DNA from 4 places in the Enterobacter sp. SA197 genome. Region 3 is predicted to be linked to each of the others. Evidence: predicted binding sites of a transcription regulator. Region 3 holds the regulator's gene; each other region holds the start of a gene.
The links. The regulator Fur, encoded in region 3, represses iron uptake genes when iron is present. The targets are predictions, from matches to a motif close to ATAATAATGAGAACNACTATCAA.

Region 1: efeU (iron uptake transporter permease EfeU) is a predicted target of Fur. The motif match lies at 4,812-4,834, and genes of this name have one in related genera.
Region 2: zupT (zinc transporter ZupT) is a predicted target of Fur. The motif match lies at 2,133-2,155, and genes of this name have one in related genera.
Region 4: fepB (Fe2+-enterobactin ABC transporter substrate-binding protein) is a predicted target of Fur. The motif match lies at 5,299-5,321, and genes of this name have one in related genera.

The regions. Positions count from the first base shown of each region.
Region 1 covers NZ_CP096393.1:1,906,210-1,914,041, forward strand. Annotated here, with positions in the region: gene M1D91_RS08690 (fimbrial protein) at 1-756, shown strand, start outside; gene M1D91_RS08695 (hypothetical protein) at 781-1,017, opposite strand; gene M1D91_RS08700 (fimbrial biogenesis chaperone) at 1,155-1,805, shown strand; gene M1D91_RS08705 (fimbrial protein) at 1,833-2,870, shown strand; gene M1D91_RS08710 (DUF3574 domain-containing protein) at 2,964-3,392, shown strand; gene M1D91_RS08715 (NupC/NupG family nucleoside CNT transporter) at 3,428-4,612, opposite strand; gene efeU (iron uptake transporter permease EfeU) at 4,889-5,722, shown strand; gene efeO (iron uptake system protein EfeO) at 5,776-6,903, shown strand; gene efeB (iron uptake transporter deferrochelatase/peroxidase subunit) at 6,909-7,832, shown strand, end outside.
Region 2 covers NZ_CP096393.1:4,225,197-4,233,028, reverse strand. Annotated here, with positions in the region: gene ribB (3,4-dihydroxy-2-butanone-4-phosphate synthase) at 280-933, shown strand; gene M1D91_RS19790 (hypothetical protein) at 1,083-1,328, shown strand; gene zupT (zinc transporter ZupT) at 1,347-2,126, opposite strand; gene ygiD (4,5-DOPA-extradiol-dioxygenase) at 2,323-3,111, shown strand; gene M1D91_RS19775 (glutathionylspermidine synthase family protein) at 3,193-4,353, opposite strand; gene M1D91_RS19770 (DUF1190 family protein) at 4,359-5,033, opposite strand; gene tolC (outer membrane channel protein TolC) at 5,187-6,647, opposite strand; gene nudF (ADP-ribose diphosphatase) at 6,846-7,478, shown strand; gene M1D91_RS19755 (DUF1249 family protein) at 7,475-7,832, shown strand, end outside.
Region 3 covers NZ_CP096393.1:1,544,385-1,552,216, reverse strand. Annotated here, with positions in the region: gene ybfF (esterase) at 1-356, shown strand, start outside; gene ybfE (LexA regulated protein) at 488-796, shown strand; gene fldA (flavodoxin FldA) at 931-1,461, shown strand; gene fur (ferric iron uptake transcriptional regulator) at 1,748-2,197, shown strand; gene chiQ (ChiQ/YbfN family lipoprotein) at 2,260-2,592, opposite strand; gene chiP (chitoporin ChiP) at 2,610-4,010, opposite strand; gene glnS (glutamine--tRNA ligase) at 4,403-6,070, opposite strand; gene nagE (N-acetylglucosamine-specific PTS transporter subunit IIBC) at 6,247-7,832, opposite strand, start outside.
Region 4 covers NZ_CP096393.1:1,442,262-1,450,093, forward strand. Annotated here, with positions in the region: gene fepC (iron-enterobactin ABC transporter ATP-binding protein) at 175-975, opposite strand; gene fepG (iron-enterobactin ABC transporter permease) at 972-1,964, opposite strand; gene fepD (Fe(3+)-siderophore ABC transporter permease) at 1,961-2,965, opposite strand; gene entS (enterobactin transporter EntS) at 3,076-4,311, shown strand; gene fepB (Fe2+-enterobactin ABC transporter substrate-binding protein) at 4,317-5,240, opposite strand; gene entC (isochorismate synthase EntC) at 5,463-6,638, shown strand; gene M1D91_RS06535 ((2,3-dihydroxybenzoyl)adenylate synthase) at 6,648-7,832, shown strand, end outside.

The DNA of each region.
Region 1 (7,832 bases), 360 kb from region 3:
TATAAAACTAAAATTCCCGGGATTGGTGTAAAAATAACAACAACGCTTAGCTATATTCGTACAGTGACTGAATCCGTTGGTAATATTGAAAAAAGATTAATAATAGTCTTGGGTCAGACATATAACACCATAACATTTCGTCAGATTACCGTTCAGTTTTATGTTATTGGGCCTGTGACTCAGTATGGTAAAATGGATTTATCGGATTTTGTGGTTCAGGGATGGATTAATAACGATCAATATAGCCCAGTTATTACTGATGGCGCAGTTTTCAATAATATAACTTTTGCAGCAAGCGCCATTGAAATTAAACCCGGCGCCTGTACCACCCCGGATATTACCGTTGACCTCGGCAAACATGCCGCTTCGGATTTCCCCGCAGCGGGGGCAACCAGTACGCCTGTCTCGTTTAATTTTGAAATCAACAACTGCGATCCGGGCCTCAATTCGGTCAGCTATACCTTCAAACCCGCCTCGGGAATAACGCTTCAGGGCTCCGGTAATAATCAGTATCTGACGCTCGACAGCAGTTCGACGGCGATCGGCGTGGGGGTACAACTGCTGAAAAACGACGGCATCACCGCCGTGCCGTTTAATACAAAAATCGTTGCACCGAATACGGGCGGCCCGAATGGTTATAACAAAACGACGGGCGGTAGTTTTTCTATCCCCATGAAAGCCCGCTATGTGCGCACCGGCACCATTAGCGCGGGAACGGCAAACTCGGCGGCGGAATTTGTGATGGCGTATGAATAAAAGGGTGTATATCCACCATGAAAATTATTTCGTGGTGGATAATATCGGCTGGCAAGCGGAGCAATAATCTGGTGAAATTAAGTAACATTCTTTCCTGAATTGTAACGTATCTATCTCTTGAATGAGGTTAAATGGTTTAAAGCCTTTGTTTCTTAAGGTGTTAGAAGTTTGCCCTTGTGAGCCGTTGGTGGAGTTATTATCAGCGTTACGTTGCAAACCGAGTGTCATTAAATGTAAACTTCCGCGATGTAATTTATTCATAGTGACAACTCCGCTTTTTATCATTGTAAGTCGAAAGATAATATTTCTTGAGGGTAAGAAATATAATGAGACTTACGATTAAAAGTTGTTTTTTGTTCAGTCTATGTACACTCATGCCCCCTGTTCAGGCCGGTATTATGCTTGATGCGACACGCATAATTTACCCACAAGGCAAAAAAGAAGTGACGCTGGGGGTGAGCAACAAATCCACTGAGCCACGTTTGATTCAGACATGGATTGATGCTGGCGAAGAGAATAATACTAAAGCACCTTTTATTGTGTTGCCGCCTGTTTTCCGACTGGATCCAGGTAAAGGAAATTCACTCAGAATTCAGTTTACGGGTGGTGATCTCCCCCATGACCAGGAAACCGTTTACTGGATTAACGTGCTGGAAATTAGTCCTCCTCCTAAGGCTAAGATAGCCGGCACGCAAAACTTTATACAGTTTCCTGTTCGTTCCCGGTTAAAAATATTTTTCCGCCCAACTCATTTGCAGGGCAATCCAGGGAAAGCTATTTCTGGACTCCGCTGGCGATTGATATCGGGTGAAAAAAAAGACAGAGTCGAGTGTTATAACCCGTCACCCTTCACTGTTTCTGTCCGTCATATTCAACTCGCGCCGCCATCCGAAATGATTGCGATTAAACAAAGTGGCATGTGCCCGGCGAAAGGCACCGGAACATTTCATGTGAGCAAAGTAATACCCCCATCAAAAGGGAAACTTTATTTTACCACTATTAATGATAATGGCGGCTTTGATAACCATGAGGCGCAATTTCACCATTGATGTTGAGCATCTTTCAGGAGAGTAAAGATGAAATTTACCAGGGTGTTGCATTTAATTTTGTCAGTGTTGCTTATCAGCTATAGTCATATTAGCCTGGCAGCGTGTACGGTAAGTAGTACCGCGGTTTATACAGCTAATTTTTCACAAAAACAGTTTACTGTTGGAAAAGATCATGTCCCTGGTACGCCGATTGGTGATGCAATCATCCTGAACTCTACTTCTCGTATCAATGAGGGAATAAGTTGTGGGGGAAGTACATTATACTTTTTCCAGCAATATGCTAACCCCATGCAGCCCACCATCTATCCTGGCATTTTCAAAACTGATGTCGAAGGTATTGGGATGAAATTAACCCCTTACGCCCCGACCGATCCACGTGTCTATCACAACGATGTAGGTAATGATCCTAACTTATGGTTCGCACCTTACTATGCTCCAGGCCTTAATGTATTTGGTCCTGCTCCTGATCAGTACACGCTACAGTTTTATGCTATCGGGCCAATTTCAACCGGAGATGTTGTGATGAGTGGACCCTGGGTCAAGGGGTCGGTGAATGATGTCAATTCTCCAGGGGTATTCGTCGGGACCTTTAATATCAATGGAACCGTAAAGTTTACGGCAGCATCCTGCACTACACCGGATATACCGCCGGTACAACTTGGTAAACATGCGGCTACTGATTTTCCTGCAGTGAACGCAACCAGCGAAGCGGTTTCCTTTAATCTCCAGGTTAATAATTGCAATCCTGGGATGGCTTCGGTCAATTATACCTTCCGACCTGCTGCTGGCGTGACGCTGGTAGGTTCCGGCAATACACAATACCTGACGCTAAATGGAGCTTCACTGGCAACCGGCGTCGGTGTTCAGGTTCTCTTTGATGACGGTGTGACTACCGTACCCTTCAATACGAAGATTGCCGTACCGAATACCGGGGGAACTCAGGGTTACGATAAAATCAATGGTGGTAGCTTCGTCATTCCCATGAAGGCCCGCTATATACGCACTGGAACAATGACCGGCGGCACGGCCAATTCTGCACTGGAATTTGTTATGTCATATGAATGACGATAAGGGATGACGGGTCTTGCTTATCTTTTTGTTGATAAAGCAGTTTATTTACGTTTTTATCACTGCTCTTATAACAACGAGGATAGCCTGATGAAAATTAAGACAGGGGTCACTGCACTAATAATCGCAGCAGCATTAACCGGGTGCGTGGCACCTTCTCAACGCCAGGCGGCGCCGGAGCAAACCTGTAAAGCAGACAACCAGATGCAGCAAACGACCCTCTACTTTGGTTTAAATCGCCCGGCGGGAAAGGAGATTACCGGGGCGGAGTGGCAGCAGTTTGTGGACGGTGACGTCACGCCGCGTTTTCGCGAGGGGTTGACGGTGTTTGACGCACGCGGGCAGTGGCTGGGCAATGACGGCAAAATAGCGCGTGAGTCGAGCAAAGCGCTGATGCTAATCCACCCTAAAGACGTCGGAAGCGAAAAGAATATCGAAGCATTACGGGGTATTTATACATCCCGCTTTGCCCAGGAGTCAGTAATGCGTGTTGACCAGCCGGTGTGCGTGCAGTTCTGATATAAAAACGGCGGGTGTTAAGCCCGCCGCGAGTGTTAGAGCACTACGCCCGCAAAGGCGGCGGAGAGCAAACTCACCAGCGTTGCGCCATAGACCAGGCGCAGACCAAAGCGAGAGACCACGTTGCCTTGCTTCTCATTCAGCCCCTTTATTGCCCCCGCCACAATGCCGATAGACGCAAAGTTAGCAAACGACACCAGGAACACCGACAAAATACCCAGGCCACGCGGCGTCATCCCGGCGGCAATCTTCTGCAACTCGATCATTGCCACAAATTCGTTAGCCACCAGCTTGGTCGCCATTATGCTGCCCGCGTGTAATGCGTCAGACAGAGGAATGCCGATAAGCCAGGCCAGCGGGTAGAAAACATAACCCAGAATCTGCTGGAAGCTGATGCCGAACAGCGAAGAGAAGAGGGCGTTAACGGCGCTGATAAGCGCGATAAAGCCAATCAGCATCGCCAGAATAATCATTGCCACTTTGAAGCCTGCCAGAATGTATTCACCCAGCATCTCAAAAAAACTCTGCGACTCGTGCAGCTTCTCCAGCTTGACCTCTGCTTCGGCATCCGCCCGTGTGGGGTTAATGACGGTTAAAATAATAAACGTGCTGAACATATTCAGCACCAGCGCCGCCACCACATACTTTGCGTCCAGCATGGTCATATACGCGCCCACAATGGAAAGCGAGACTGTCGACATCGCGGTGGCCGCCATCGTAAACAGACGGCGTGAAGAGAGGTCGCCCAGAATGCCTTTATACGCGATAAAGTTTTCCGACTGACCGAGGATCAGCGAACTGACAGCGTTGAAAGACTCCAGTTTGCCCATGCCGTTCAGTTTTGAAAGCCCGGTGCCAATTACCCGGATGAACAGGGGCAGAATTCGCCAGTGCTGCAAAATGCCAATCAGCGCTGAAATAAAGATAATCGGACAGAGCACACCGAGGAAAATAAAGGCCAGCCCTTTTTCACCCATTCCACCAAAGACGAAGTTGCTGCCTTCGCCTGCAAATTTCAGCAGAACGTCGAAAAAGCCGGAAACATATTTAACAAGCGTCAGGCCGCTCTCGGCATGGAGAAAGAACCAGGCCAGGGCCAGTTCAATGACCACCAGTTGCAAAATAAAGCGCAGGCGAAGCACGCGTCTATCAAAGCTCACCAGCCAGGCGAGCGCGAGGATCACTACCAGCGCCAGCAGAAAATGTAGAAAGTTAATCATATCGGGAATGTTTGCAGGTAAATGGGCGCTTATTTAGCCACACTGTCAGAAGTCAGTAAACAGAAAGTTAAAGTTTTGTAAGCAAAAATACTTCACTATTTCAAACACTTCTGCATAACGTCATCAGGCCTGATGGTTAGCCTGCTAGCCATTTACATCCAGTTATCATTCTCTGCATTTTTCGCTTGAGTTTCCGCTTTTCGTAATGATAATCACTATCAAAGAAGTTTACTTTTCTTTTCAGTAATTGACCTTATATGACGCAGGGGCGTTCTCATGTTTGTGCCATTTCTCATTATGTTACGTGAAGGCCTCGAAGCGGCGCTGATCGTCAGCCTCATTGCCAGTTATCTCAAACGTACCCAGCGTGGCCGCTGGATAGGCGTGATGTGGATTGGTGTATTTCTTGCCGCCGCCCTCTGCCTGGCGCTCGGCATCTTCATTAACGAAACCACGGGCGAGTTTCCACAAAAAGAGCAGGAGCTGTTTGAGGGGATCGTGGCGGGGATTGCGGTAGCGATCCTTACCTGGATGGTGTTCTGGATGCGTAAGGTGTCGCGTAACGTCAAAGTGCAGCTTGAGCAGGCGGTAGACAACGCGCTGGCGCGCAGTCATCACCACGGCTGGGCGCTGATCCTGATGGTGTTTTTTGCGGTCGCACGTGAAGGGCTGGAATCGGTCTTCTTTCTTCTGGCGGCATTTCAACAGGATGTGGGACTCTGGCCACCGGTTGGCGCCATGCTGGGGCTGGCGACTGCCGTGGTATTAGGTTTCCTGCTCTACTGGGGTGGCATCAGACTGAATCTGGGCGCGTTTTTCAAATGGACCAGTTTGTTCATTTTGCTGGTGGCGGCAGGGCTTGCCGCGGGTGCGATTCGTGCCTTTCACGAGGCGGGACTGTGGAACCATTTTCAGGATGTGGCGTTTGATTTGAGCAATGTGCTGACAACCCACTCTCTGACCGGCACGCTGCTGGAGGGTATTTTCGGTTATCAGGAAACCCCGAGCGTCAGTGAAGTGTTTGTATATTTCCTTTATCTCATCCCGGCGCTGGTGCTGTTTATGTTGCCGTCGCGTGCGGGTGTACAGCCGTCCAGCGCCTCGCGCTGAACATCGTGCCCGGTTTAATTTTAGTTACAACATACTTATTTAAGGGAAGGGTCATGGCAATTCATTTTCGTCGTAGTGCGTTACAGGTCAGTGTTGCAGCGTTGATCGCCTGCGCGTTCAGCGCCCAGGCGGCGGACATCCCACAGGTCAAAGTCACCGTGACGGATAAACAGTGTGAGCCGATGAACCTGACGGTAAACGCAGGTAAAACTCAGTTCATCATTCTTAACCACAGCCAGAAAGCACTGGAGTGGGAGATCCTTAAAGGGGTCATGGTGGTTGAAGAACGTGAAAACATTGCCCCCGGTTTCAGCCAGAAACTGACGGCAAATCTGCAGCCTGGCGAGTATGAAATGACCTGCGGGTTGCTCACTAACCCGAAAGGCAAACTGGTGGTGAAAGGTGACGCGACGGCGGATGCGGCGAAGAGCGAAGCACTCTTGGGTCTGGGCGAGGCAATTACGGCCTATAAAGCCTATGTAACCACCGAAACAGCGGCCCTTGTCACGGGTACTAAAGCGTTTACCGACGCGGTAAAAGCAGGGGATATCGAAAAAGCCAAATCCCTGTACGCCTCCACCCGTCAACATTATGAGCGTATTGAGCCCATTGCTGAACTCTTCGCCGATCTTGATGGCAGCATTGACGCCCGCGAAGATGACTACGAGCAGAAAGCCGCTGACCCGAAATTCACTGGTTTTCACCGCTTAGAGAAAGCGCTGTTTGGTGACAACGCGGTAAAAGGTATGGATACCTATGCTGATAAGCTCTACACCGACGTACTGGAGCTGCAAAAACGCATCAGTGAACTGGCCTTCCCACCGTCAAAAGTGGTGGGCGGGGCGGCTGGCCTGATCGAAGAAGTGGCGGCGACCAAAATCAGTGGTGAAGAAGATCGCTACAGCCATACTGACCTGTGGGACTTCCAGGCGAACGTTGATGGCGCACAGAAAATTGTCGACCTGCTGCGTCCGCAGTTGCAGAAAAACAACGCCGAACTGCTGGCAAAAGTGGATGCTAACTTCAGTAAAGTTGACGCTATTCTGAAGAAATACCGCACCAACGATGGATTCGAAACCTACGATAAGCTGACCGATGCCGACCGTAACGCCCTGAAAGGCCCGATTACCACGCTGGCTGAAGATCTGGCGCAACTGCGTGGTGTGCTGGGTCTGGATTAAGCATCATGACTGAAAAACAACACAATGACGCCGTCCGTGAACCTTCACGACGTCGTCTGTTAAAAAGTATGGGCGCGCTGGGCGGCGCGCTTGCCTTTGCCGGAGGCTGTCCTGTGGCGCATGCGGCCAAACCGCAGAGTGCGCCCGGCACACTTTCCCCCGATGCACGCATGGAAAAACAGCCGTTTTACGGCGTGCATCAGGCCGGGATCCTCACACCTCAACAGGCGTCGATGATGCTGGTGGCGTTTGATGTACTGGCAGCAGATAAGACGGATGTCGAGCGTCTCTTCCGCTTGTTAACTCAGCGTATTGCCTTTTTGACCGAGGGCGGGCCTGCGCCCGCTACCCCTAATCCGCGCCTTCCGCCAATGGATTCCGGTATTCTTGGCCCTTATATCGCGCCGGATAACCTCACCATTACGGTTTCGCTGGGGGCGTCGCTGTTCGATGAGCGCTTTGGACTTGCCGCTCAGAAGCCGAAGAAGCTGCAAAAAATGGCGCGTTTTCCTAATGATTCGCTGGATGCGGCACTCTGTCACGGTGACCTGTTAGTGCAGATCTGCGCAAATACTCAGGATACGGTCATTCATGCACTGCGCGACCTCATCAAGCACACACCGGATCTGCTGAGTGTGCGCTGGAAGCGGGAAGGTTTTATCTCTGACCATGCAGCACGCAGTAAAGGCAAGGAGACGCCGGTTAATTTGCTGGGCTTTAAAGATGGTACGGCTAACCCGGACAGCAGTAACAACGCACTGATGGATAGCGTGGTGTGGGTCACCGGAGAGCAGGACGAGCCTGCCTGGTCGGTGGGCGGGAGTTATCAGGCGGTGCGCATCATTCAGTTCCATGTCGAATTCTGGGATCGCACCCCGTTAAAAGAGCAGCAGACCATCTTTGGTCGCGATAAGCACTCAGGCGCGCCG
Region 2 (7,832 bases), 2.3 Mb from region 3:
AGCGAATTCCAGGAACATAACCAACTATGTGACTGGAATGAGTGAAGGAAGCCAACGCAGCAGCGACGTGAAAGATCAAGGACAGGTTGAAAGCCCGCGAGCGCTTCAGAGGCAACTTTGAAGGTCAGCAGATCCGGTGAAATTCCGGGGCCGACGGTTAGAGTCCGGATGGGAGAGAGTAACGAGTCAGTAGGGCCTGGAGGCCCGCTCGCGTTATTTTTTTATACTCCTAAGACTGCCCTGATTCTGGTAACCATAACTTTATTGAGGTCTTTTACCATGAATCAGACGCTGCTTTCTTCTTTTGGCACGCCATTCGAACGTATTGAAAATGCATTAACTGCACTGCGCGAAGGTCGCGGTGTTATGGTCCTCGACGATGAGAATCGTGAGAATGAAGGCGACATGATTTTTGCCGCTGAAACGATGACCGTAGAACAAATGGCGCTGACGATTCGCCACGGTAGCGGCATCGTATGCCTCTGTCTGACCGAAGATCGTCGTAAGCAACTCGACCTGCCAATGATGGTTGAAAACAACACCAGCGCTTATGGCACCGGCTTTACCGTGACCATCGAAGCGGCTGAGGGTGTGAGCACCGGTGTTTCCGCGGCTGACCGCCTGACCACCGTGCGCGCAGCCATTGCCGATGATGCAAAACCTTCTGACCTTAACCGTCCTGGTCACGTCTTCCCACTGCGCGCGCAGCCGGGCGGCGTATTGACCCGGGGTGGTCATACTGAAGCGACTATCGATCTGGTCACGCTGGCTGGTTTCAGGCCAGCAGGCGTGCTGTGTGAACTGACCAACGATGACGGCTCAATGGGCCGTGCTCCTGAGTGTATTGCCTTTGCTCGCCAGCACAATATGGCCGTGGTTACTATCGAAGATCTGATTGCCTATCGCCAGGAGCATGAGCGTAAAGCCAGCTAAGCGGTAGTCCGTGCGCCCCATCCGAAGTCAGGAAACTGGCTTCGGATTTTTTATATCTGCGTTTTGCGCCTGCCTGAATCATTGCTTTCCTCCCCTTTGTTGATCTCGCTAATGGATAGAACCGTGCGCTACTTATAAAGTGGTAGTCCGTGCTGAATGACGGACGCATTCCATTTTACGAGGCCAGGAGGAGGGAAGATGCTGATTTACTGGTGCGGTTTTTTGTCGTCGTTTTTGTGATGTTTGCGCATATCCTCTGTCTGAAGCGGAACTGTCGCGCCTATCGTCAGGATCGTGATGCGCTTCAGGAAGGCTATCAGCGGGCGCTTGAGCTCATTCAGCACCTGCAGGCGGATCGCGTTGAGTCAAAACCCGAAGACGTTGCCCGCTTCTGACGAGCAACGCCCTCTTCGTTAACCGAACCCCATTGCCTGTAAGGCTACCAGGCTAAGTCCCATAACAGACATCCCGCACAACACACCGTAGCTTGGGTTATTGTTCGGGTCTATCTCTTTTGCCAGCGGCATCAGTTCATCCACCGAGAGCGCTATCATTATGCCTGCGACCGCCGCCATGATGGCGGCCATCATGACTGGTGAGAAGAGGCTTCCCAGAATCAGCCAGGCCAACACGCCACCCAGTATTTCCGCAAGCCCCGATATTCCGGCCCAGAAGACGGCCGTACGCTTTGATCCTGTCGCAGCATAGACCGGGCCTGCCACCGCAAGTCCTTCAGGAATATTGTGTAATGCAACGGCCAGCGCGATACCAAACCCCAGCTCCAGGTCGTTACTGGCCGTGACGAATGTGGCAATACCTTCCGGGAAGTTGTGCAGGCTGATGCCCAGCGTCAATAGTATGGCGGTGCGCTGAATATTACGCGGCGCAGGACTTGCCTCTCCAGACTCCTGCACCAGATCCTGCGGGTGTGCATGTGGTAACAGGCGATCGAGCGCAAAATAGCCCAGTAAGCCCACGACAAACATGCCATAGCCAAGCAGCGGCGACATGCCAGGCGTGGCGAGCGCAGCGGGTAGCATCTCCATGAGTGAGATAAGTAGCATGATCCCAGCTGCAAATCCCAATGAAAACGCCAGTACGCGGTTTGACGGTTTCTGGCCCATCACGCCCAGAATGGCGCCGATGAACGTTGCAGCGCCAGCAAGTAGCGTCAGAATCAGCGGTGCTGACATGTATCACTCCTTATGATAACGATTCTCATTAATGCTAAGTATTAATGGATATCAAAGCGAGGCCGCCCGGCCACCTTTACGTAATCCTTACATTCAAAAATTCTGAACATCTTCATCATGCTTATCTGAGTTCATCGTCTGATAAAAGAGCGTAATGTGAGCTCATTATATTGATACACACAGTAAGGATATCATCATGTCTGCACCGCGTATGCCAGCACTGTTTTTGGGCCACGGCAGCCCGATGAACGTGCTGGAGGATAATGTGTATACCCGCGCCTGGGCACACCTTGGCGACAGGCTACCGCGTCCAAAGGCCATCGTGGTGGTCTCCGCGCACTGGTTTACACGCGGTACCGGCGTCACGGCGATGGAAGCGCCAAAAACTATCCATGATTTTGGTGGTTTCCCACAAGCGCTGTATGACACTCACTATCCTGCACCAGGCTCTCCGGCTCTTGCTCAACGCCTGGTTGAGCTACTTGCCCCTGTCCCGGTAGGGCTTGATAAAGAAGCCTGGGGCTTTGATCACGGCTCCTGGGGAGTACTGATAAAGATGTACCCGAACGCAGATATTCCCATGGTGCAACTGAGTATTGATAGCACCAGACCTGCGGTCTGGCACCTGGAACTTGGCCGTAAGCTGGCGGTCCTGCGTGACGAAGGCATTATGCTGGTGGCAAGTGGTAACGTGGTGCATAACCTGCGCACGGCACGCTGGCATGGCGAAAGTTCCCCCTATCCGTGGGCGAGCGCTTTCAATGATTTTGTTAAAGAGAACCTGGCGTGGAAAGGTCCGGCTGAAGAGCATCCGCTGGTGAATTACAAGGAGCATGAAGGCGGCTCGCTTTCTAATCCGACGCCGGAGCATTTCCTGCCGTTACTGTATGTGCTGGGCGCATGGGATGGGGAAGAGCCAATTTCCGTTCCAGTGGATGGGATTGAAATGGGCAGCCTGAGTATGCTGTCAGTACAGGTTGGATAATAAAATAAAGCCCGATGGCGCAAGTTCAACGGGCTTTATTCCGATGCCTGTGAAGGCGCGCCTTCACCCTTCAGGGCTATCTTATTCCACAAAGATATGCGGGTAGAAACGGGAGAGATCCTGAGTGATCAACGCCCGATCTTCGCGAATGCCAATGCCGGCGGGCTGATCGTTAATCAGCCAACTGCCAATCAGCACGTAGCTGTCGCCAAATTTGGGAAGCTGGCAGAACTGCTGCACAATCATCCCTTCTTCGCCATACGGGCCTTCCACCTCTTCTACGGTCTTGCCGTTTTCAATAATGGAGACATTTGCCCCTTCACGAGAGAAGATCGGTTTGATGACATATTTTTCCATCTCCGGGTGTGCATCTTCCGCAAAATAAGCCGGGAGCAGGTTCGGATGATCGGGGAACATCTCCCATAACATCGGCAGCAGGGCTTTGTTAGAGATAATGCTCTTCCACGCTGGTTCGAGCCAGCGTACGCCAGCATCTTCCAGTTTGGTCGAGAAGACCTCACGCAGCATATATTCCCAGGGATAGAGCTTGAACAGATTGCTGATGACCTGATCCTGCAAATCTGAAAACTGGCCTTTTTCGCCAAGCCCGATATCTTCGATATAAAGAAATTCTGTGGCGATATCGGCCTCGGCTGCACAATCCTGCAGGTACTGTACGGTGCCACGATCTTCGACCGTGTCGCGGCAGCAGGCAAAATGCAGCAGATTAAAGCCATACTGCTCGCGCAGTTGGCCAAAACGCTCGATGAGCTTTTCCTGAAGACTGTTGAACTGGTCGCTGCCTTCCGGTAACTGACCGGCATTGGCCTGGTCTTCCAGCCAAATCCACTGGAAGAAAGCCGCTTCATACAGTGACGTTGGCGTGTCGGCGTTGTTTTCCAGAAGCTTAGGTTCACCCGTGCCATCCCACGCCAGATCGAGACGGGAATATAAGGAGGGCTGATGCGTTTTCCAGGACTGACGCACGAATGCCCAGGTGTGTTTAGGGATGCGGAATTTGGCCAGCAGTTCATCGCTGTCAATGACCTTTTCCACCACCTTCAGGCACATCTGATGTAACTCAGCCGTAACGTCTTCCAGCTTCTCAACCTGAGCAAGGGTGAGCTTGTAGTAAGCATCTTCACACCAGTAAGGTTCGCCATACATGGTGTGAAAATTAAAACCGAATTCGGTGGCTTTCTCGCGCCAGTTCGGGCGTTCCGTAACGCTGATTCTTTCCATTCTGATCAGCCGCCCATTGAGCGAGTTGACGAACCGCTGGCGCTGCTGCGTTGCATGGTATTTTGTTTCGCAACAGATTCACCAAACCCACCGCGGGTAACGGTAGAGGTGGTCGCCGGTTTCGGTGCCATGGCGGTTTTCGATACGGTAGTGGAACGACCCGGCTGAGCCGCGCCATAGCTCTTGCCGCCCGCATCGGTGTACTGACCGTAGGCCGGGCTTGCAGGGTTACGAGAGCTGAACAGAGGCTGCTGCGCGAAACCCGCGCCACCGCCCATCATACGGCCCATCATGTAGCCTGCCATCAGCGGCATCCAGAAGCTACCGCCGGACTGCTGTGCCTGTGCCTGATTCTCAGGCGCAACGCCTGCCTGCGCAGGAGCCTGCTGACACTGACCTTCACCAAATTCAGCAACACAGTCTTCGCGTGAGGCGTATTTCGGTGCGGTGCGCTCAGCTTCTTTCAGCGCATTGTTATACGTCGCCGTACATTCGGCGCTCTTACCCGGATTCGCGGCAGAGCAGTCGTCGGCGTTTTGATACATAGATACTGTTTCATCATTCTGCTCGCAGCCGGCCAGCATAAAGACGGCGGTCACCGCCAGCGCAACTGGCGTAAGGTGACGCGCGCTCCAGCTTTTGCGAAACACTGCATGATTAATGCTCTTTGTCCGTTTCATATTTGTCTTCCGACACCCAAAGGTATGTATAAAAGGTCAGGATAGAGGATGAATGGCTGAAAATGAAGCAGGATGCGGGCCGGGAGGGGGGATCTTTACGTTGCCTTACGTAAAAACGGGGGCTGTGTGCCCCCGATTTAAAGTATCAATGACTTAGCGGGTCGAACGTGCAGACGCGGCTTGTGTAAAGGGCGCCTGATTGCCATTCGACATATCGTTCACGCGCGCATCCTGTTCAGGATTTTCCGGCGCTACGCTTTCCGGGGTCGTGGAGATGGCTTTACCCAGGGTATTGTTCAACGCCACCAGGTCCTGCTCATTTAACGTACCCAGCGCTGATTTGATATTCAACTGGTTAATCAGGTAGTTATAACGAGCGCTGGAGAGCTGCTGCTTCGCATTGTACAGGGTGGTGGTGGCATCCAGAACGTCCACGATTGTACGTGTACCCACGGAGTACCCGGCTTCCATCGCATCCAGGGAGCTTTGTGCAGAGACAACGGCTTGTTTGTAAGCGTTGATACTACTGATGGAAGCGTTGAGGTTGTTATACGAGGAGCGAACGGTCTGCACCACGCTGCGGTGTGCGCTTTCAAGCTGCTCGCTGGCACCGACAAAATTGTACTGCGCTTGCTTAACCTGTGAGTTCACCATACCGCCCTGATACAACGGCAGGGAGAAACTGAGACCAACAGAGTTCTGACCGATATTTCGATCCTGATAGGCCTGAGAATTAGCCCCGCTGGTGGCGGAACCATTATATTTGGTATTAGACACGCTGGTTGATGCCGTCAAATCCAGGGTCGGCAGATGACCATCCTGCGCCTGACGAATTTGCTCACGCGCCAGATCCTGGGTCAGACGCGCCTGCAATAAAGAGAGGTTGCGGGATTCTGCATCTTTCAACAGGGTATTAACGGCTTTCGGTTTATCTGTTTTGAAACCATCGACGTTCAGTGACGCCAGTTGTGGATAATAATTACCGGTGACCTGACGCAGTGACTCAACGGCATTGTCCAGATTGTTGCGCGCGGTGACTTCATTTGCCAACACGGTATCGTACTGAGAACGCGCGTTTTGTACGTCGGTAATGGCAACCAGACCCACATTAAAGCGCTGTGTCGTTTGGTCTAACTGACGATAAATAGCTTGTTTTTGCGCTTCGGTATAAGACAAGGAATCAATCGCGCTCAGAACGTTAAAGTAGGCTGTCGCGGTATTGAGGATCAGGGTTTGTTGATCGGTCTGATAAGTCACATCCTGGATGCCCGCGGATTTTTCTTGTAACGTCAGGGCACGCCATTTGGACATATCAAAGATAGTCTGTGTGAGCTGCAAAGAAGCACTTGTCGCATTTGAATTAATGCCATTGCTATCGCGATAACCATTGCCATAAGTGTAATCTGCACCCAAACCCAGTTGTGGCAGTAACGGGCTGCGTGCTTCGTTAATTTTCTCGAAAGCAGCATCGCGATCTGCGCCAGATTTACGCAGATCCGGGTTGCTTGTACGCGCCTGCTGATATACCTGTAACAGGTTCTCTGCCTGGCTCATAGCGCTGAAACCCGTCAGGCTCAGGCCGATAAGGATGGGGAGCAATTTCTTCATTTGCATTCCTTGTTGTGAAGCATGAATAGCGCTGATCTTAATTCAGAAATAATCGCCGATTCTAACAGAGACTGCCATCGCTTAAGATTGGCGTTACGTGCCATCCGGCGTAAATTCGCACCAATCTATCATATAGCGCTTGAAACGACAGTTAAACAGGCTTGAAATCCACGAATTCACCTTTATTACGAACAGGATACCCGCATGAATAAGCCGACAGCATCCACAGTGACTTTCACTAAAAATGATGTAGAAATTATTGCACGGGAAACGCTCTACAGCGGTTTTTTTTCGCTTGAGCGCTATCGTTTTCGCCACCGTTTATTTAATGGTGAAATGAGCGGCGAAGTGCAACGTGAAATTTTTGAGCGCGGTCATGCTTCAGTCTTGCTACCCTTTGACCCAGTGCGTGACGAAGTGGTGCTGATTGAACAGATTCGTATTGCGGCGTATGACACCAGCGACAGCCCCTGGCTGCTTGAACTGGTCGCCGGAATGATTGAAGAGGGCGAAACCGTTGAGGATGTGGCCCGTCGGGAAGCGCAAGAAGAAGCAGGACTAGACGTCGGCCGCGTGAAGACGTTTATGAGCTATCTTGCAAGCCCTGGCGGGACCAGCGAGCGCTTATCTTTACTAGTTGGCGAAGTGGACGCCACGCAGGCCGAAGGTATTCACGGTCTGGTGGATGAAAACGAAGATATTCGTGTTCATGTGGTAAGCCGGGAACAGGCTTACCAGTGGGTAGAAGAGGGGAAAATCGACAACGCAGCGTCTGTCATCGCATTGCAATGGCTGCAACTGCATTATGAGAACTTACGAAAAGAGTGGAAAAAATGAAGCGTTATACACCTGACTTCCCAGAAATGATGCGCCTGTGCGAAACCAACTTCGCCCAGTTGCGTCGCCTGTTGCCACGTAACGACGAGGCAGGCGAAACGGTGAGCTATCAGGTGACGAATGCGCAATACCGGTTAACGATAATAGAGTCCACCCGCTACACTACGCTTGTGGAGATCAAACAAACCGTGCCGGCAATTAGCTACTGGAGCCTGCCATCAATGACGGTGCGTCTATATCATGACGCTATGGTGGCCGAAGTGTGTTCGAGTCAGCAGATCTTTCGCTTCAAGGCGCGTTATGATTACCCGAATAAAAAGTTGCATCAACGCGACGAAAAGCATCAAATTAATC
Region 3 (7,832 bases):
CCACGCGCCAGCAAGCAGCGGCCGTGATGCGCACGGTAATTGATGAAGAGGGCGTTATTCAGTTTCTTCTGAAATCTTTTAGTGAGGGCCAGTGGCGATTTAACGTTCCCGTATTATGGGAAGAGTATCCGCATATTGTGGGTTGGGAAGCCGTTCCGGCCTGGAACCACCCCGCTCTTTTCATTCCCGGCGGTAACTCCCCTTATGTGACTGAGCAGTACCGGCAGGCGTTACTCAGCCAGTTTCCTCAGGCGAAGGCGCATGTCATTGCGGGCGCGGGGCACTGGGTACATGCAGAAAAGCCAGATGCCGTTTTACGCGCCATCCGCCGTTATCTCTCTGAAAAGACGAACTGATTAAAAACCCGGCGACCGGTCGCCATAACGCGCCCGGGCGTTGGCGTCCCTGCATCGCTGATGTATGATGGCGCGCTAATCAGCCCGGGCAATGACCCGATTGCTTGTACTTCCCGTAGTATCCTTAAACCATGGCTAAAGAACAAACGGACCGCACGACACTAGATCTGTTCGCGAATGAGCGTCGCCCGGGACGTCCCAAAACCAATCCGCTCTCTCGCGACGAGCAATTACGCATTAACAAGCGTAACCAGCTTAAACGCGATAAATTTCGTGGGCTTAAACGCGTCGAATTGAAAATAAATGCTGAGGCAGTGGACGCACTGAATGCCCTGGCAGACGCGCGTCAAATGAGCCGCAGTGAACTCATTGAAGAGATGTTGCTGGAACAGCTCAAAGCGCTGAACAGCATTGATTACTCTGAATCTTCGTCTGATTAACGCTTTCATGTAGCAGAGAGTGCAGTCCGAGGCGATTGCAGTTTCCGCGCGCTTCTCCTATCTGCTATGATTGCCCTTATCCGTGGGCTAAACGCCACCACCATATCATTAAGTTTCAAGAGGTTATTTTACTCATGGCAATCACTGGCATTTTTTTCGGCAGCGACACCGGTAATACCGAAAACATCGCAAAAATGATTCAGGCGCAGCTTGGTAAAGATGTTGCGGATGTTCACGATATTGCGAAGAGCAGCAAAGAAGATCTGGAAGGTTACGATATTCTGTTGCTGGGTATTCCAACCTGGTATTACGGCGAAGCACAGTGTGACTGGGACGACTTTTTCCCGACGCTGGAAGAGATTGATTTCAATGGAAAGCTGGTTGCCCTTTTTGGTTGCGGTGACCAGGAAGATTATGCCGAATACTTCTGTGATGCACTGGGGACTATCCGTGACATCATCGAACCGCGCGGCGCGGTCATCGTTGGTCACTGGCCGACAGAAGGTTACCATTTTGAAGCGTCCAAAGGCCTTGCTGACGATGATCACTTTGTAGGTCTGGCTATTGATGAAGATCGTCAACCGGAGCTCACCGCGGGTCGCGTCGAAAAATGGGTGAAACAGATTTCTGAAGAGCTGAACCTTACCGCAATTATTAATGCCTGACAGTATATGGCGCAATCTACATGTTGCGCCTTATTGATAGTTAAAACCAATGGAAATAATTGCTACATTTTTTTAACTTTTGCCGCCAGCACTGTACAATATGGCCTGGTTGAAACGGATACCGCATGACTTTGTTGGCGCTACCACGTTTTATACGCTTACTTTACTTGAGGACTTGCAGTTTTCATTTAGACATGGCAGTTCTATAATGAGACGCATTTCCCAGAGCATTCCTTGTAGCTTCCCTCCCCGGAAGCGAATCGTTTAGCAACAGGACAGATTCCGCATGACTGACAACAATACCGCATTAAAGAAGGCCGGCCTGAAAGTCACGCTTCCTCGCTTGAAAATCCTGGAAGTGCTTCAGGAGCCGGACAACCATCATGTCAGTGCGGAAGATTTATATAAGCGCCTTATCGATATGGGCGAAGAGATCGGGCTGGCAACGGTTTACCGTGTACTGAACCAGTTTGATGATGCCGGGATCGTAACCCGCCATAATTTCGAAGGCGGCAAATCTGTCTTTGAACTGACTCAGCAGCATCACCATGACCACCTGATTTGCCTCGACTGTGGCAAAGTGATTGAATTCAGTGATGACTCCATTGAAGCCCGGCAGCGTGAAATTGCCTCCCAACACGGCATTCGCCTGACGAACCATAGCCTGTACCTCTACGGCCATTGCGCTGAAGGCGACTGCCGCAGCGATGAAAACGCCCACGAGATTGCTAAGTAATCTTCCGTAAACGTAAAAAGCCAACCTGAAGGTTGGCTTTTTTATTGGTTTACCCTGGGTGGCTACTGCGTATTGTTGCTACGAATTTCCTGCCAGATACGATCGCAGTTGGCTTTTACCGCCTGACCATTCCCCGTATGGGTGGCTTCAAGGCACTGCTGATAATCCAGGGTGCGTACCGACTCTTCGTGGGCAAATTGTTGATGCGCCTTTTCTGACTTCAGCACTTCCAGCACGCTACGGCAGGCTTCAAGTTTTTCCGATGAACCTTCTGCAGTATTAATACAGGCACTATAAGCCGCTCTCAAACGCATATCTTCTTTCGGCGCCTGAGGTTGCTGTACGCAGGCGGTAAGCCCCAGAACCATAAACAGAGTCATTATACTTTTATTCATGTTGCCCTACCCTCGCCTCAGAAAATCGTAAAAGGTGCAATGACGATAAATTTCACGTCGCGCTCATCCTGGAAGATGTTGTTGTAACCCCCACCCCAGCTTGGAATATCGGAGTGATTATCGAACTGGGTAAAGTGCAGCTTAAATAATGTGCCTTTCGCCATGCCGTCCTGCAGGGTATAAACCACATCCAGGCTGTAAGCGGATTCCTTAATTGAATTGCCGGCCTTATAGTATTTATCGCCAGACGAAACGTTGGATGGTTTGGCATCCCAGCCATAAACATATGAGGCACCTACCGCCCAGCCCGGAAGATTTAAATCTTTCAAATCATACATAGCGCCAACAAATACCGCTTTTTCATTATGGGCGTTAAAGTCAGAACGATTATCCCACCAGATATCCAGTCGGCCATTTGACGAGCCATAAAGTGGTGTCATACGTGAGTTGAAATTTCCCTGCCGGCCGTCCGCTTTTACCCATGTGCCCTCCAGACGTAAATCAACGGGCCCTGCGGCATAATTAAAGGTCAGCGCCTGTAACCAGGCCGTACCATCATAAATATCATTGATAGTGTGATTAGATGCTTTATCACGTGAGCTGTAGAACTGATAGCTTGTAGACAGCGGACTCCCAGCAATATCAAATTTATAACTGGCTTTCGCGAAGTACTGATCTACATAGCCCTGTGCCTGTCCAAATGCCGCTTCTAAAATGAAATCATTTTTAAAATCATATTGCGCGCCAATGGAGTGGACATAATCAATTTTACTCACGCCATCATTCTGGTAAAAATTATCGGTTTCGTTATACCAGGGGGCCTTATATTCATTGGCCCACATATAGGAGAAACTCAGGGTACCGCAATCTTCATAGTCGAGATTTACGCCAATTTCCGTACCTTGATACGTACCCGGCATAAAACTCCAGTTGGACGCCAGTAGCGTCTGACCGGTGGGCTGGATATAGCCCGCTCTGGCCCATAACGGCCCGTACTTAAATTTTGCCGCAGCAGTATAGAGACTTGCCCCACTTCGGTCTCCAGCCCAGTCTTCATCATAGACCTTATGGCTGTTAGAAAACGCCATTTCATTAGGATGTGCGCTACCTGAAGATTCGGCCATTTCAATAGCTGCAAATGCCGCAACGTCGAAACCAAACATATCTGCTGCATAACCAGACTGGAAATCGAGATTGGTATTCCAGGTAGAATGCGCCAGATTGGTTTTATATTTATTACCATCAGTGACATCTTTACGGTCGCGTTCACGCTGCCAGTAATAGACACCGCCAGTAAGTGTAGAATCTTCAACAAACCCTGCGGCCCTGGCCACCGGGGGTGCTATTAAAGCTGATAGTGTTGTTGTACCGACAATAGCTAATGCTATCGCCTTACGTTTAGCGGTAAACGCGATCATAATTGTTCCTCTTTGACTAAATACAAAAATGCTGTGCAAAGGCAGGCAGCAAGAAAATAAGCATAAAAAAATGGCAAAGTGTGGCTGCAAACTTCTTTCACACCACGAATCAAGGTTATTTTTACCGACTATCAGGATCAAGTTATTTGCCAGAAAGAAAACCAAGAATATGACAAGGGACACATATTTCTTGAATAGAGGAAGAGGATTAGAAATATTATTGAGAGAAGAAAGGGCTCACTAAAAAAATTGCTAAAAATGAAAATAGAAAATAATAAAATTAAAACAATTTTTCAGGTCAACCACAAACCATTATTTACGTTCAGTAATAACAGCGTCGTTATAGAATAAAAAAACGCCGCACAAAGCGGCGTTCATGAGATTAGCTGCAATTATTCGCCGACTTTCGCCCAGGTATCACGAAGACCAACCGTGCGGTTAAAGACCAGTTTCTGTGCCGTGGCGTAGCGGTTATCGAGACAGAAATAACCTTCACGTTCGAACTGATAAGCTTTACCCGCTTCTGCGGCCTGCAGGGATGGCTCCGCATAACCCTGTTTAATGACCAGGGATTCCGGATTCATCACCGACAGGAAGTCTTCAGCAGCACCCGGGTTCGGGACGCTGAATAAACGGTCATACAGACGAATTTCTACCGGAAGCGCGTGCGCAGCGCTGACCCAGTGAACCACGCCTTTTACCTTGCGACCATCTGCCGGATCTTTGCTCAGAGTGTCAGCATCATAGGTGCAGAAAATAGTGGTGATATTGCCTTCGGCGTCCTTCTCAACGCGTTCAGCTTTTACCACGTAGGCGTTGCGCAGACGCACTTCTTTGCCCATCACCAGTCGCTTGTACTGTTTATTAGCTTCTTCGCGAAAATCGGCGCGATCGATCCAGATTTCACCGCTGAAGGGTACTTCCCGACTGCCCATTTCCGGTTTGTTCGGATGATTAAGCATGGTGACAATTTCGCTCCCACCCTGCGGGTAGTTTTCGATAACCAGTTTAACCGGATCGATTACTGCCATCGCGCGCGGCGCGTTTTCGTTAAGATCTTCACGGATGCAGGATTCCAGCGAAGCCATCTCAATGGTGTTGTCCTGCTTCGTCACGCCAATACGTTTGCAGAATTCACGGATGGATCCGGCGGTGTAACCACGGCGACGCAGCCCGGAGATGGTCGGCATACGCGGGTCATCCCAGCCTTCAACATGTTTGTCCGTCACCAGCAGGTTCAGCTTACGTTTTGACATTACGGTGTATTCCAGATTCAGGCGCGAAAATTCATACTGGCGCGGGTGAACCGGAATAGAAATGTTGTCCAGCACCCAGTCGTACAAGCGACGGTTATCCTGGAATTCCAGCGTGCACAGAGAATGCGTAATGCCTTCCAGCGCATCACTGATGCAGTGGGTAAAGTCGTACATCGGATATATGCACCACTTGTTACCTGTCTGATGGTGTTCCGCAAATTTGATGCGGTACAGCACCGGATCGCGCAACACAATAAAGGGGGAAGCCATATCAATTTTGGCGCGCAGGCAAGCTTTACCTTCTTCAAAGCCACCAGCCCGCATCTTTTCAAACAGGGCAAGGTTCTCTTCAACACTCCGGTCGCGGAATGGACTATTTTTGCCAGGCGCGGTAAGCGAACCGCGATACTCGCGGATCTCGTCTGCTGAGAGTTCATCAACAAAGGCAAGACCTTTGGTGATCAGCTCAACCGCATACTGATGCAGTTGATCAAAGTAGTCCGAGGAGTAACGCACATCACCAGACCAGTGGAAACCCAGCCACTCTACGTCATTTTTGATGGAGTCAACGTATTCGATATCTTCCTTCACCGGGTTCGTGTCATCGAAACGCAGATTGCATTGCCCGTTATAGTCTTGCGCGATACCAAAATTAAGGCAGATAGATTTCGCGTGGCCGATATGCAGGTAGCCGTTCGGTTCAGGCGGGAAACGGGTGCAAACGGAATTGTGCTTACCGGTAGCAAGATCTTCGTCAATGATCTGACGAATAAAATTAGTCGGGCGGGCTTCAGCCTCACTCATCGTAGATTCCTCAAAGCGTAAACAACGTATAACGGAACATGATCTTATAAGCGGGTCTTCCAGACAACCCTTGTTTACGGAAAATATATACAAAACGGACTATGCAAGTTAATGCAAAAAAAAGCGGCAGAGAAAATGTCCTCTGCCGCTTTTGGCAAAACCACTACGAAACGCGATTAGCCTTTGATGTCGTACAGCGGCGTTTGACCTGCAACAACGGCGCCCTGAGCTTTAATTACCAGCCCGGAGAAGTCATCAATATTGCTGCATACCACCGGACTTATCATTGAACGTGCTGTGGCGTTCAGGTAATCCAGATCCATTTCCAGGACAGGTTGCCCGGCCACCACCTGTGCCCCCTCCTCGACCAGACGGGAGAAGCCCTGTCCAGCCAGCGCTACGGTATCGATGCCCATGTGAACCACAATCTCCGCTCCTTTCTCCGTCTCGAGACAGAACGCGTGGTTAGTGTTGAAGATTTTTACGATGGTTCCGGCAGCCGGGGATACCACCACTTTATCGGTTGGTTTGATAGCCACTCCGTCACCAACAGCTTTACTGGCAAACGCTTCATCTGGCACTTCATCCAGAGAAACAACCTGACCCGTAATGGGTGAGACCAGTTCAGCAATCACGGACGCATTCGGCACAGCCTGAGGTTTAACCGGTGCAACTGTAGCAGCAGGTGCAACGTTGTCAGCGGCTGGAACATTGCCGGTGGTTTTCATGGCGTTGGCAATTTTTTCAGCAACGAAACCTACGATAATCTGCACGCTGGTTTTATTCAGACGAATAATTCCGGTAGCGCCGAGACGTTTCGCCATCGCTTCATCCACTAACGCAGAATCTTTAACGTTCAGACGAAGACGCGTGATACAGGCATCAATGCCAGTCAGGTTCGAGGACCCCCCCACAGCCGCAATGTACTGACGAGCCAGACCGGCAACATCCTGGTCAGCATTCGCGCTTACATTCACATCCTGACCGTCTGCTTCGTCACCAGTAACAGCCAGTTCACGGCCCGGTGTCAGCAGGTTGAATTTCTGGATAGTGAAACGGAACACCACATAATAAATAACGAAGAAGACCAGGCCTTGCAGAATCAGCATGTACCAGTGAACAGCCAGTGGGTTACGTGATGAAAGCACCATATCCACCAGACCCGCACTAAAGCCGAACCCTGCAATCCACTGCATGGTCGCGGCAATAAATACGGAAATGCCGGTCAGCACTGCGTGGATGAAGTAGAGCACTGGTGCCACGAACATGAAGGAGAATTCCAGCGGTTCGGTGATGCCGGTGAAGAAGGCGGCAAACGCACCCGCCATCATGATACCCAGCACTTTGGCTTTGTTTTCGGGACGGGCACTGTGGTAAATAGCCAGTGCCGCACCCGGCAGACCGAACATCATGATAGGGAAGAAGCCTGCCTGATAACGACCCGTGATCCCAATTTCAGCTTTACCTGCAGCAATGGACTGCGCGCCGCCGAGGAAGTTAGGAATATCGTTAATACCCGCAACATCAAACCAGAATACGGAGTTCAGCGCATGGTGCAGACCGACAGGGATTAGCAGGCGGTTAAAGAAGGCATAGATGCCCGCACCCGTCGACCCTAGTTTCTGAATATGTTCACCAAAGCCTACCAGACCGCTAAACACGACAGGCCAGATATACATCAGAATAAAGGCAACAACGATCATGATGAACGAGGTCAGGATCGGTACGAGACGACGACCACTAAAGAAGGAGAGCGCTTTTG
Region 4 (7,832 bases), 100 kb from region 3:
CTACATCCCTGTAGGCTATCCCCTCCGCCCGCTTCCCTGCGGGCGGCCCCGGTCAGCCGTCAACGCCTCATCGATTTTCAGCCGGACCCTGTCATCGCGGTGACTGTTTTATTCTCATTGAGCAATGTTTTCGCTGCAAACCGTGAGGGTGAGGGGGCAAACGCCCGGCAAACCTCACCCGGCGTATTTCCCCAGCGGCACCACCAGCGGCGTATGGGCCACTGGATCCTCAATAATCAAACAACGCAGCCCGTACACCGCTTCAATCAGCTCCGGCGTCACGATTTCCTTCGGCGCACCCTGCGCCACAATCTTACCGTCGCGCAGCGCAATCAGATGGGTGGCATACCGGCAGGCCTGATTCAAATCATGCAACACCGCCGCGAGCGTATACCCCTGCTCGCGGTTGAGATCGCTCAGCAGCTCCAGCACATCAATCTGATAACTGATGTCGAGCCAGGTGGTCGGCTCATCGAGCAGCATAATGGCAGTCTCCTGCGCCAGTACCATCGCAATCCATGCACGCTGGCGCTGACCACCGGAAAGGGTATCCACACTCTGGGTCGCCAGCGTGTCCACCCCCGTTGCCCGCATGGCACGCTTAACGGCCTCTTCATCTTCCTTACGCCAGCGGGTAAACAGCGGCTGATGCGGATAACGTCCGCGGGCCACCAGCTCCTGCACGGTAATATCTCCCGGCGTCGTCGCATTCTGCGCCAGCAGCCCGACGCGACGCGCTACCTCTTTGCTGGCAAAGCGCTGGATCTGCTCGCCATCAAGATAGACATGGCCCTGTTCCGGCGTCATCAGGCGGCTCAGGGTGCGCAGCAGCGTCGATTTCCCGCAGCCGTTGGGGCCGATAATGGCAGTGAAATGCCCATCGGGAATGGCGACACTCAACTCAGTGGCGACAATTTTCTTACCGTAGCCCAGGGTTAGGGCTTCGCCGCGCAAACGGGCTGCTGTATCGATCATTTTTTGCGGGACTCCTGAATCAACAAGGCGATAAGGTAAATGCCACCGAGGCTGACGGTGACGACGCCCACGGGTAACTGATAAGGGATAAACAACTGCTGGGCGCAGATATCTGCCAGTAACAGCAGTAACGCCCCACAGAGCGCCGACTGGGTAAGCCCCCAGCGCGCGGTGGCGCTGAGACGGCGGGCGATGTGCGGCGCGACCAGAGCGATAAAGGAGATGGGCCCGGCCACCGCCGTTGATGATGCGGTCAACACCACTGCCACCAGCATCAGCAGCAGGCGAGAGCGTTCTACATTCACCCCCAGCGCGCAGGCGCTGTCATCACCCATCTCCAGCAGCCGCAGGCGGCGAGAAAGCAGGGCCGCAAAAACAAACATCAGGATAATCACTGGCACCGAAGGCAGGGTTTTCGCCCAGGTCAGGCCGTTGAGCGAGCCGGCGTTCCACAGACCTGCGGAGAGGGCGGTCTCCAGGGAGGCATGCATTAACAGCCAGGTATTGAAGGCCACCAGCATGGCCCGGACCCCGATGCCGACGATGATAAGCCTGAAGGTTTCAATACCGTTGCGCCATGCCAGCAGCCAGACAATGATCGAGGTGATGATGCCACCGCCCAGCGCCGCCAGCGCAATTGCCGTTAAATCCTGACCATAAAACACCATCGCCACCAGCACACCGCTCCAGGCACCGGTGTTAAAGCCCATAACATCCGGGCTGCCAAGAGGGTTACGCATCAGCGACTGAAAGATCGCTCCGCTGATACCCAGCGCGGCCCCCACCAGCAGTGCAATAAACACGCGCGGCAGGCGCCATTCAGTCACCACCAACTGCATGGCGCGGGGAGCGGTGCCGCCAAGGGCGTCAATCACCTGCCCGACGCTGAGCATCACCGCACCGCTGCGTAGCCCCCAGACCGCCAGCGCAAGGCACATCAGGCACATTGCCACACAACTGAAAACCAGACGACGGGAAGGGGCGATCACAGGCCACCTCCACGAATGCGTCGTACCAGCACAATCAACACCGGCGCGCCGATAAAGGCGCTGACCACCGAGACACGCAGTTCCCCCGGCACCAGAAAGCGGCCCAGAATGTCGGCAAACAGCAGTAACGTCGGCGTGGCAATCAGCGTAACCGGCAAAGACCAGCGGTGATCGGCACCCACCAGCCAGCGTGCCAGATGCGGCATCATCAGCCCGATAAAGGCAATCGGCCCGACCACCGCCGTGGCGCTACCGCACAGCACGGTGATGGCAATCAGGCCCAGCAGCTGCGTCCGGGCGACTTTACTGCCGAGGGCCGTGGCGGTGTCATTACCGAGGCTCAGGCTGTTCAGGGCGCGGCTTGACAGCAGTGCCGCACCCGCCGCCAGCAGCACCGGGATCAGCACAATCCTGAGCGTTTGCAGGGTACGAATATCCAGCGAACCGGCCTGCCAGAAACGCAACTGGTCATAAACATCCGCATTGAGCAACGAAATACCACTGGACAACCCTTCGAGCACCGCCGCCAGGGCCACGCCTGCCAGCGTCAGACGCACCGGACTTAACTGCCCGCCGCCCGCGCTGCCGGTGAAGGCCACCAGCAGCGAGGCGGTGAAAGCACCACAAAACGCCAGCCCCAGTTGTTCCACCGGCGAGGCGGCACCAAACAGTGCGGCACCGACCACAATAGCGAAGCTGGCGCCGGAGTTAACACCCAGCAGACCAGGGTCAGCAAGGGGGTTACGGGTGAGGGTTTGCATTAACGCCCCGGCAATGCCGAGCGCGCCACCGGCCAGTAAACCAGCCAGCGTTCGCGGCAAGCGGGCGTCACGAATAATGGTGCAGTCAGCACTCTGGCAGGTGCCTGCGAGGGCATCCAGCACCACATCCGGGGACATGGCTTTTGCGCCAAGGAAGAGGCTGAGGGCCATTGCCAGTACCAGCAACAGCAATAACCCGACGACGGTAAACACGCGCGTCCGGGAACGGGAGAACGACATAATACTTTCCTGACTTGATAATGATAGTAATTATCGTTATCGATCTTGTTTGTATATGTTACCATGCACGCTCTGGAATGGATAAAAAAAGTTCGCGTTAAGGCGTTGTAATGAACCGACAATCCTGGCTGCTGAACGTCAGCCTTTTACGAACACACCCGGCCTTTCGCGCGGTGTTTCTTGCCCGTTTTATCTCGATTTTATCGCTGGGTCTGTTGGGCGTTGCCGTGCCGGTACAGATTCAGGCGATGACCCATTCAAGCTGGCAGGTGGGACTCGCCGTCACCCTCACCGGCAGCGCCATGTTTGTCGGCCTGATGACCGGCGGCGTGCTGGCGGACCGCTATGAGCGAAAAAAACTGATACTGATTGCCCGCAGCACCTGCGGCGTGGGCTTTATTGGCTTATGGCTCAACGCGCTGATGCCGGAACCTTCGCTGCTGGCGATTTACCTGCTTGGACTCTGGGATGGCTTCTTCGCCTCTCTCGGCGTGACGGCGCTGCTGGCGGCAACCCCCGCGCTGGTCGGGCGTGAAAACTTAATGCAGGCCGGCGCCATCACAATGCTGACGGTGCGTCTTGGCTCGGTTATCTCCCCGATGTGCGGTGGCTTACTGCTGGCAACCGGCGGTGTTGCCTGGAACTACGGCCTCGCGGCGGCGGGGTCGTTTATCACCCTGATCCCACTGCTCGGTTTGCCGCTGTTGCCACCGCCGCCTCAGGCGCGTGAACATCCGCTGGCCTCGCTGGTGGCCGGTTTTCGTTTTCTGCTCAGTAGCCCGCTGATTGGCGGCATCGCGCTGCTCGGCGGCCTGCTCACAATGGCAAGCGCGGTGCGCGTGCTATACCCGGCGCTGGCAATCCAGTGGCAGATGTCCGCGGCACAGATTGGTCTTCTGTATGCCGCTATCCCGCTCGGGGCAGCGGCAGGGGCGTTAACCAGCGGGCGACTGGCGCATCCACTGCGTCCTGGCCTGCTGATGCTGGGGTCGAGCGTGGGGGCATTTATCGCCATCGGGCTATTTAGCCTGATGCCGCACTGGGCGTTGGGCGCGCTGTTCCTGGTGCTGTTTGGCTGGCTGAGCGCCATCAGTTCGCTGTTGCAGTACACGTTGATTCAGACGCAAACGCCGGAGGCGATGCTCGGGCGCATTAATGGATTATGGACGGCGCAGAACGTTACCGGTGATGCCATCGGCGCGGCGCTGTTAGGGGGGTTAGGGGTGATAATGACCCCGGCTGCTTCGGCCAGCAGCAGTGGCTTCGCGCTGGCAATGGTTGGGGCAATATTGATGCTGGTCTTACGCGAGCTGCGCCGTTTCCGGCAGCAGCCTTCGGTTTCTTAGGTGCATTAGCCAAACAACGCAGACAGGCGCTGTAACACGCGGGTGGCGCTGTAGTAATCCAGACGGAAAGTTTCTGACCCCAGCGCATAGACCCGTTTGTTCTGTACTGCGGTCAGGTGAGAAAGCAGCGGGTTGGCAGAGAGTGCATCGGCATCTTTCTGGTCACTGGCGAAGAGGAACAGCGCTTCGCCGTTGAGGCCGCTGGCGAGGTTTTCGCCGCCCAGTTGCACGATGTCATGGCGCTTGCCCTGGCTTTTGCTGGTGTTGAGACCTTCTGGCAGCGTGGCGAGCGTGAAGCCCAGTTGCGCCAGCAACTGACCCTGCGCAGAGTCCTGGGTCCAGAGGTTGGCGCTATGCGCACCAGGGTTATAGACCAGCGCGGTGACGGGCTGCGGCGGGAGCGTCATTTTCGCTTTGACGTCGCTCAGTTGCTGATGGAATTCGGCAATACGCACGGCGGCTTGTTTCTCCTGCCCGGTAAGGGTGCCCAGTTGGGTCAACAGCGCCTGCCAGCTCTTGTCGTCGTAGTTGATGACAAGCGTAGGCGCGATGGCGGAGAGCTGGTCATACAGCGCGAGCGCAGAGTCGCCACCGGTCGCACTGATGAGGATAAGATCCGGCATCTGCGCGGCTACGGCTTCGGCATTGGGCTCACCAATATACATACGTGCGACATGGCGCTTTTTCGCCACATCGCTCCATTGACGCAGAAACCCCTGGTCATCAGCAAAACGGTTATTTGGCGTGGTCGCGCCGCTGGCAATCACCGGTGCATCAATGGCGAGCAACGAACCGGTTAGCGTAACGCTGGTGGAGACGATACGCAGCGGCTTTTGTTCAAGGGTGTGGCTTCCTTTGCTGTCAGTCACCTGACGGGGCCAGTCGGCGGCCATCGCTGAGGCCATCCCGGAAATAAAAATGAGCAGCATGATAAGGGGCTTACGGCATATCAAAGGGAGTGTCACGACTCGCATCCTGTTTTTATTGAGGTTAATGCTTCTCATTTTCATCGTTGCGGGGGTGGGATGCAAGCCCTAGCGTTGAGAGTACATTGCGCTGCGGTTGACACTCAGTGGCAATACCTTTAGCTTTATCGACCGAAATTCAAATGATAATCATTCGTAATTTATTTATCATTTTTGGAGGATGATATGGATACGTCACTGGCTGAGGACGTTCAACAGACGACAAAAACGCTGGCATCAGACCAGTTTTTCTTTATGTCGCCGTTTCGCAGTTTTACCACGTCCGGGTGCGTTGCCCGTATCAGTGAGCCTGCCGCAGGAGGGGATAACCCACACAGCGCGTTTCAGCAGTCGCTGAGCCAGGCTTTCGCGGACGCGAAGGCGAAAGGGGTGGTAAGGCCGGTGGTGGTGGGGGCTATTCCCTTCGATACCCGCCAGCCCTCCGAACTCTTTATTCCTGCGTCGTGGCAGACTTTTTCGCGCCCGTCTAAACAACATGCCTCCCGCTACTTATCCGCTCAGGGTGCCCCGGTGGTGACTTCACGTACGGAAATCCCTTCGCAGGCGGTGTTTATGGAGATGGTCGCCCGTGGCGCGGCGCTGACCGCCACGCCGGAAGTGGACAAGATTGTCCTGTCGCGGCTGATTGATATTGCCACCGATGCCCGTCTTGACAGCGGCAGCCTGCTGGAGCGCCTGATTGCCCAGAACCCGGCGAGCTTTAACTTCCATGTTCCGCTCAGCAGCGGGGCGGTGCTGCTCGGTGCCAGCCCTGAACTGCTGCTGCGCAAGGACGGTGAACACTTTAGTTCACTGCCGCTCGCCGGTTCAGCACGTCGCCAGCCCGATGACATGCTCGACCGTGAAGCGGGTAACAGACTGCTGGCGTCCGAAAAAGACCGCCATGAACATGCGCTGGTAACCCAGGCCATGAAACAGGTGCTGCAGACGCGAAGCCGTAGTCTGACCCTGCCGGGTTCCCCACAGTTGGTGAACACGCCAACTTTATGGCACCTCGCCACGCCCATTGAAGGCACGGCGCAACAGGGCGAAAACGCGCTGACGCTGGCCTGCCTGCTCCATCCGACGCCCGCGCTGAGCGGCTTCCCGCACGATGTCGCAAAAAGACTTATCGCTGAACTTGAGCCCTTCGATCGTGAGCTGTTTGGCGGCATTGTTGGCTGGTGTGATGAGGAAGGTAACGGCGAGTGGGTGGTGACCATCCGCTGTGCATGTCTTCATGAAAATCGTGTTCGATTGTTTGCCGGTGCGGGTATTGTGCCAGCATCGTCCCCGGCGGGAGAGTGGCGCGAAACCGGCATCAAACTGACCACCATGCTTAACGTTTTTGGCCTGCATTAAGGAGTGATGATGACCCTTCCCTTTACCCGTTGGCCGGAGGCGTTCGCCAGGCGCTACCGTGAGAAAGGTTACTGGCTGGATAGGCCAATGACCGAGATGCTGACCCGCCATGCGCAAAGCGATGCGACGGCAGTGATCGATGGCGAACGCCGTTTTAGCTACCAGCAGCTTCACCAGGCGTCTGACAACCTGGCAGCCCGACTGCAGGCACTGGGCATTCAGCGTGGCGAGACCGCACTGGTGCAGCTTGGCAATGTGGCCGAGTTTTACATCACCTTCTTTGCGCTGCTGAAAATAGGCGTCGCCCCGGTGAATGCGCTTTTCAGCCACCAGCGTACCGAGCTGAACGCTTACGCCGCGCAGATTAAACCTGCGTTGTTGATAGCTGACCGTGCCCATGCGCTCTTTGCGACCAATGACTTCTGGCAGAATTTTACCGCTGAACATGCTTCGGCGCGCGTCTCGTTATTCCTGAATGATGAAGGGGAGAACGCACTCACGGCGGCGATTCAGTACCCGTCCAGAAACGTTATCGAAACGCCAACCCCTGCCGATGAGGTGGCCTTTTTCCAGCTCTCCGGCGGCAGCACCGGTACGCCGAAGCTGATTCCGCGTACGCATAACGACTATTACTACAGTATTCGCCGCAGCAACGAGATCTGCGGCATTACGGCAGAGACCCGTTACCTGAACGCACTGCCCGCCGCGCACAACTTTGCGATGAGCTCCCCAGGATCGCTGGGTGTGTTTCTGGCGGGCGGTTGCGTGGTGCTGGCAAACGATCCCAGCGCCACGCTCTGTTTCCCGTTGATCGAAAAGCATCGCATCAACGTCACCTCTCTGGTGCCACCTGCGGTGAGCCTGTGGCTGCAGGCGTTAACCGAAGGCGCCGATGCCGCCCAGCTCTCCTCGCTTGCGTTGTTGCAGGTCGGCGGTGCACGTCTGCCTGCCACCCTCGCGGCACGCATTCCGGCTGAGATTGGCTGCCAGTTGCAGCAGGTCTTCGGCATGGCGGAAGGGCTGGTGAACTACACGGCGCTGGATGATACCCCGGAACGTATTTTCAATACTCAGGGCCGCCCGATGTGCCCGGACGATGAAGTCTGGGTGGCTGATGAGCAGGGTAATCCGCTGCCGCGCGGTGAGGTCGGTCGCCTGATGACGCGCGGTCCGTACACCTTCCGCGGCTACTTC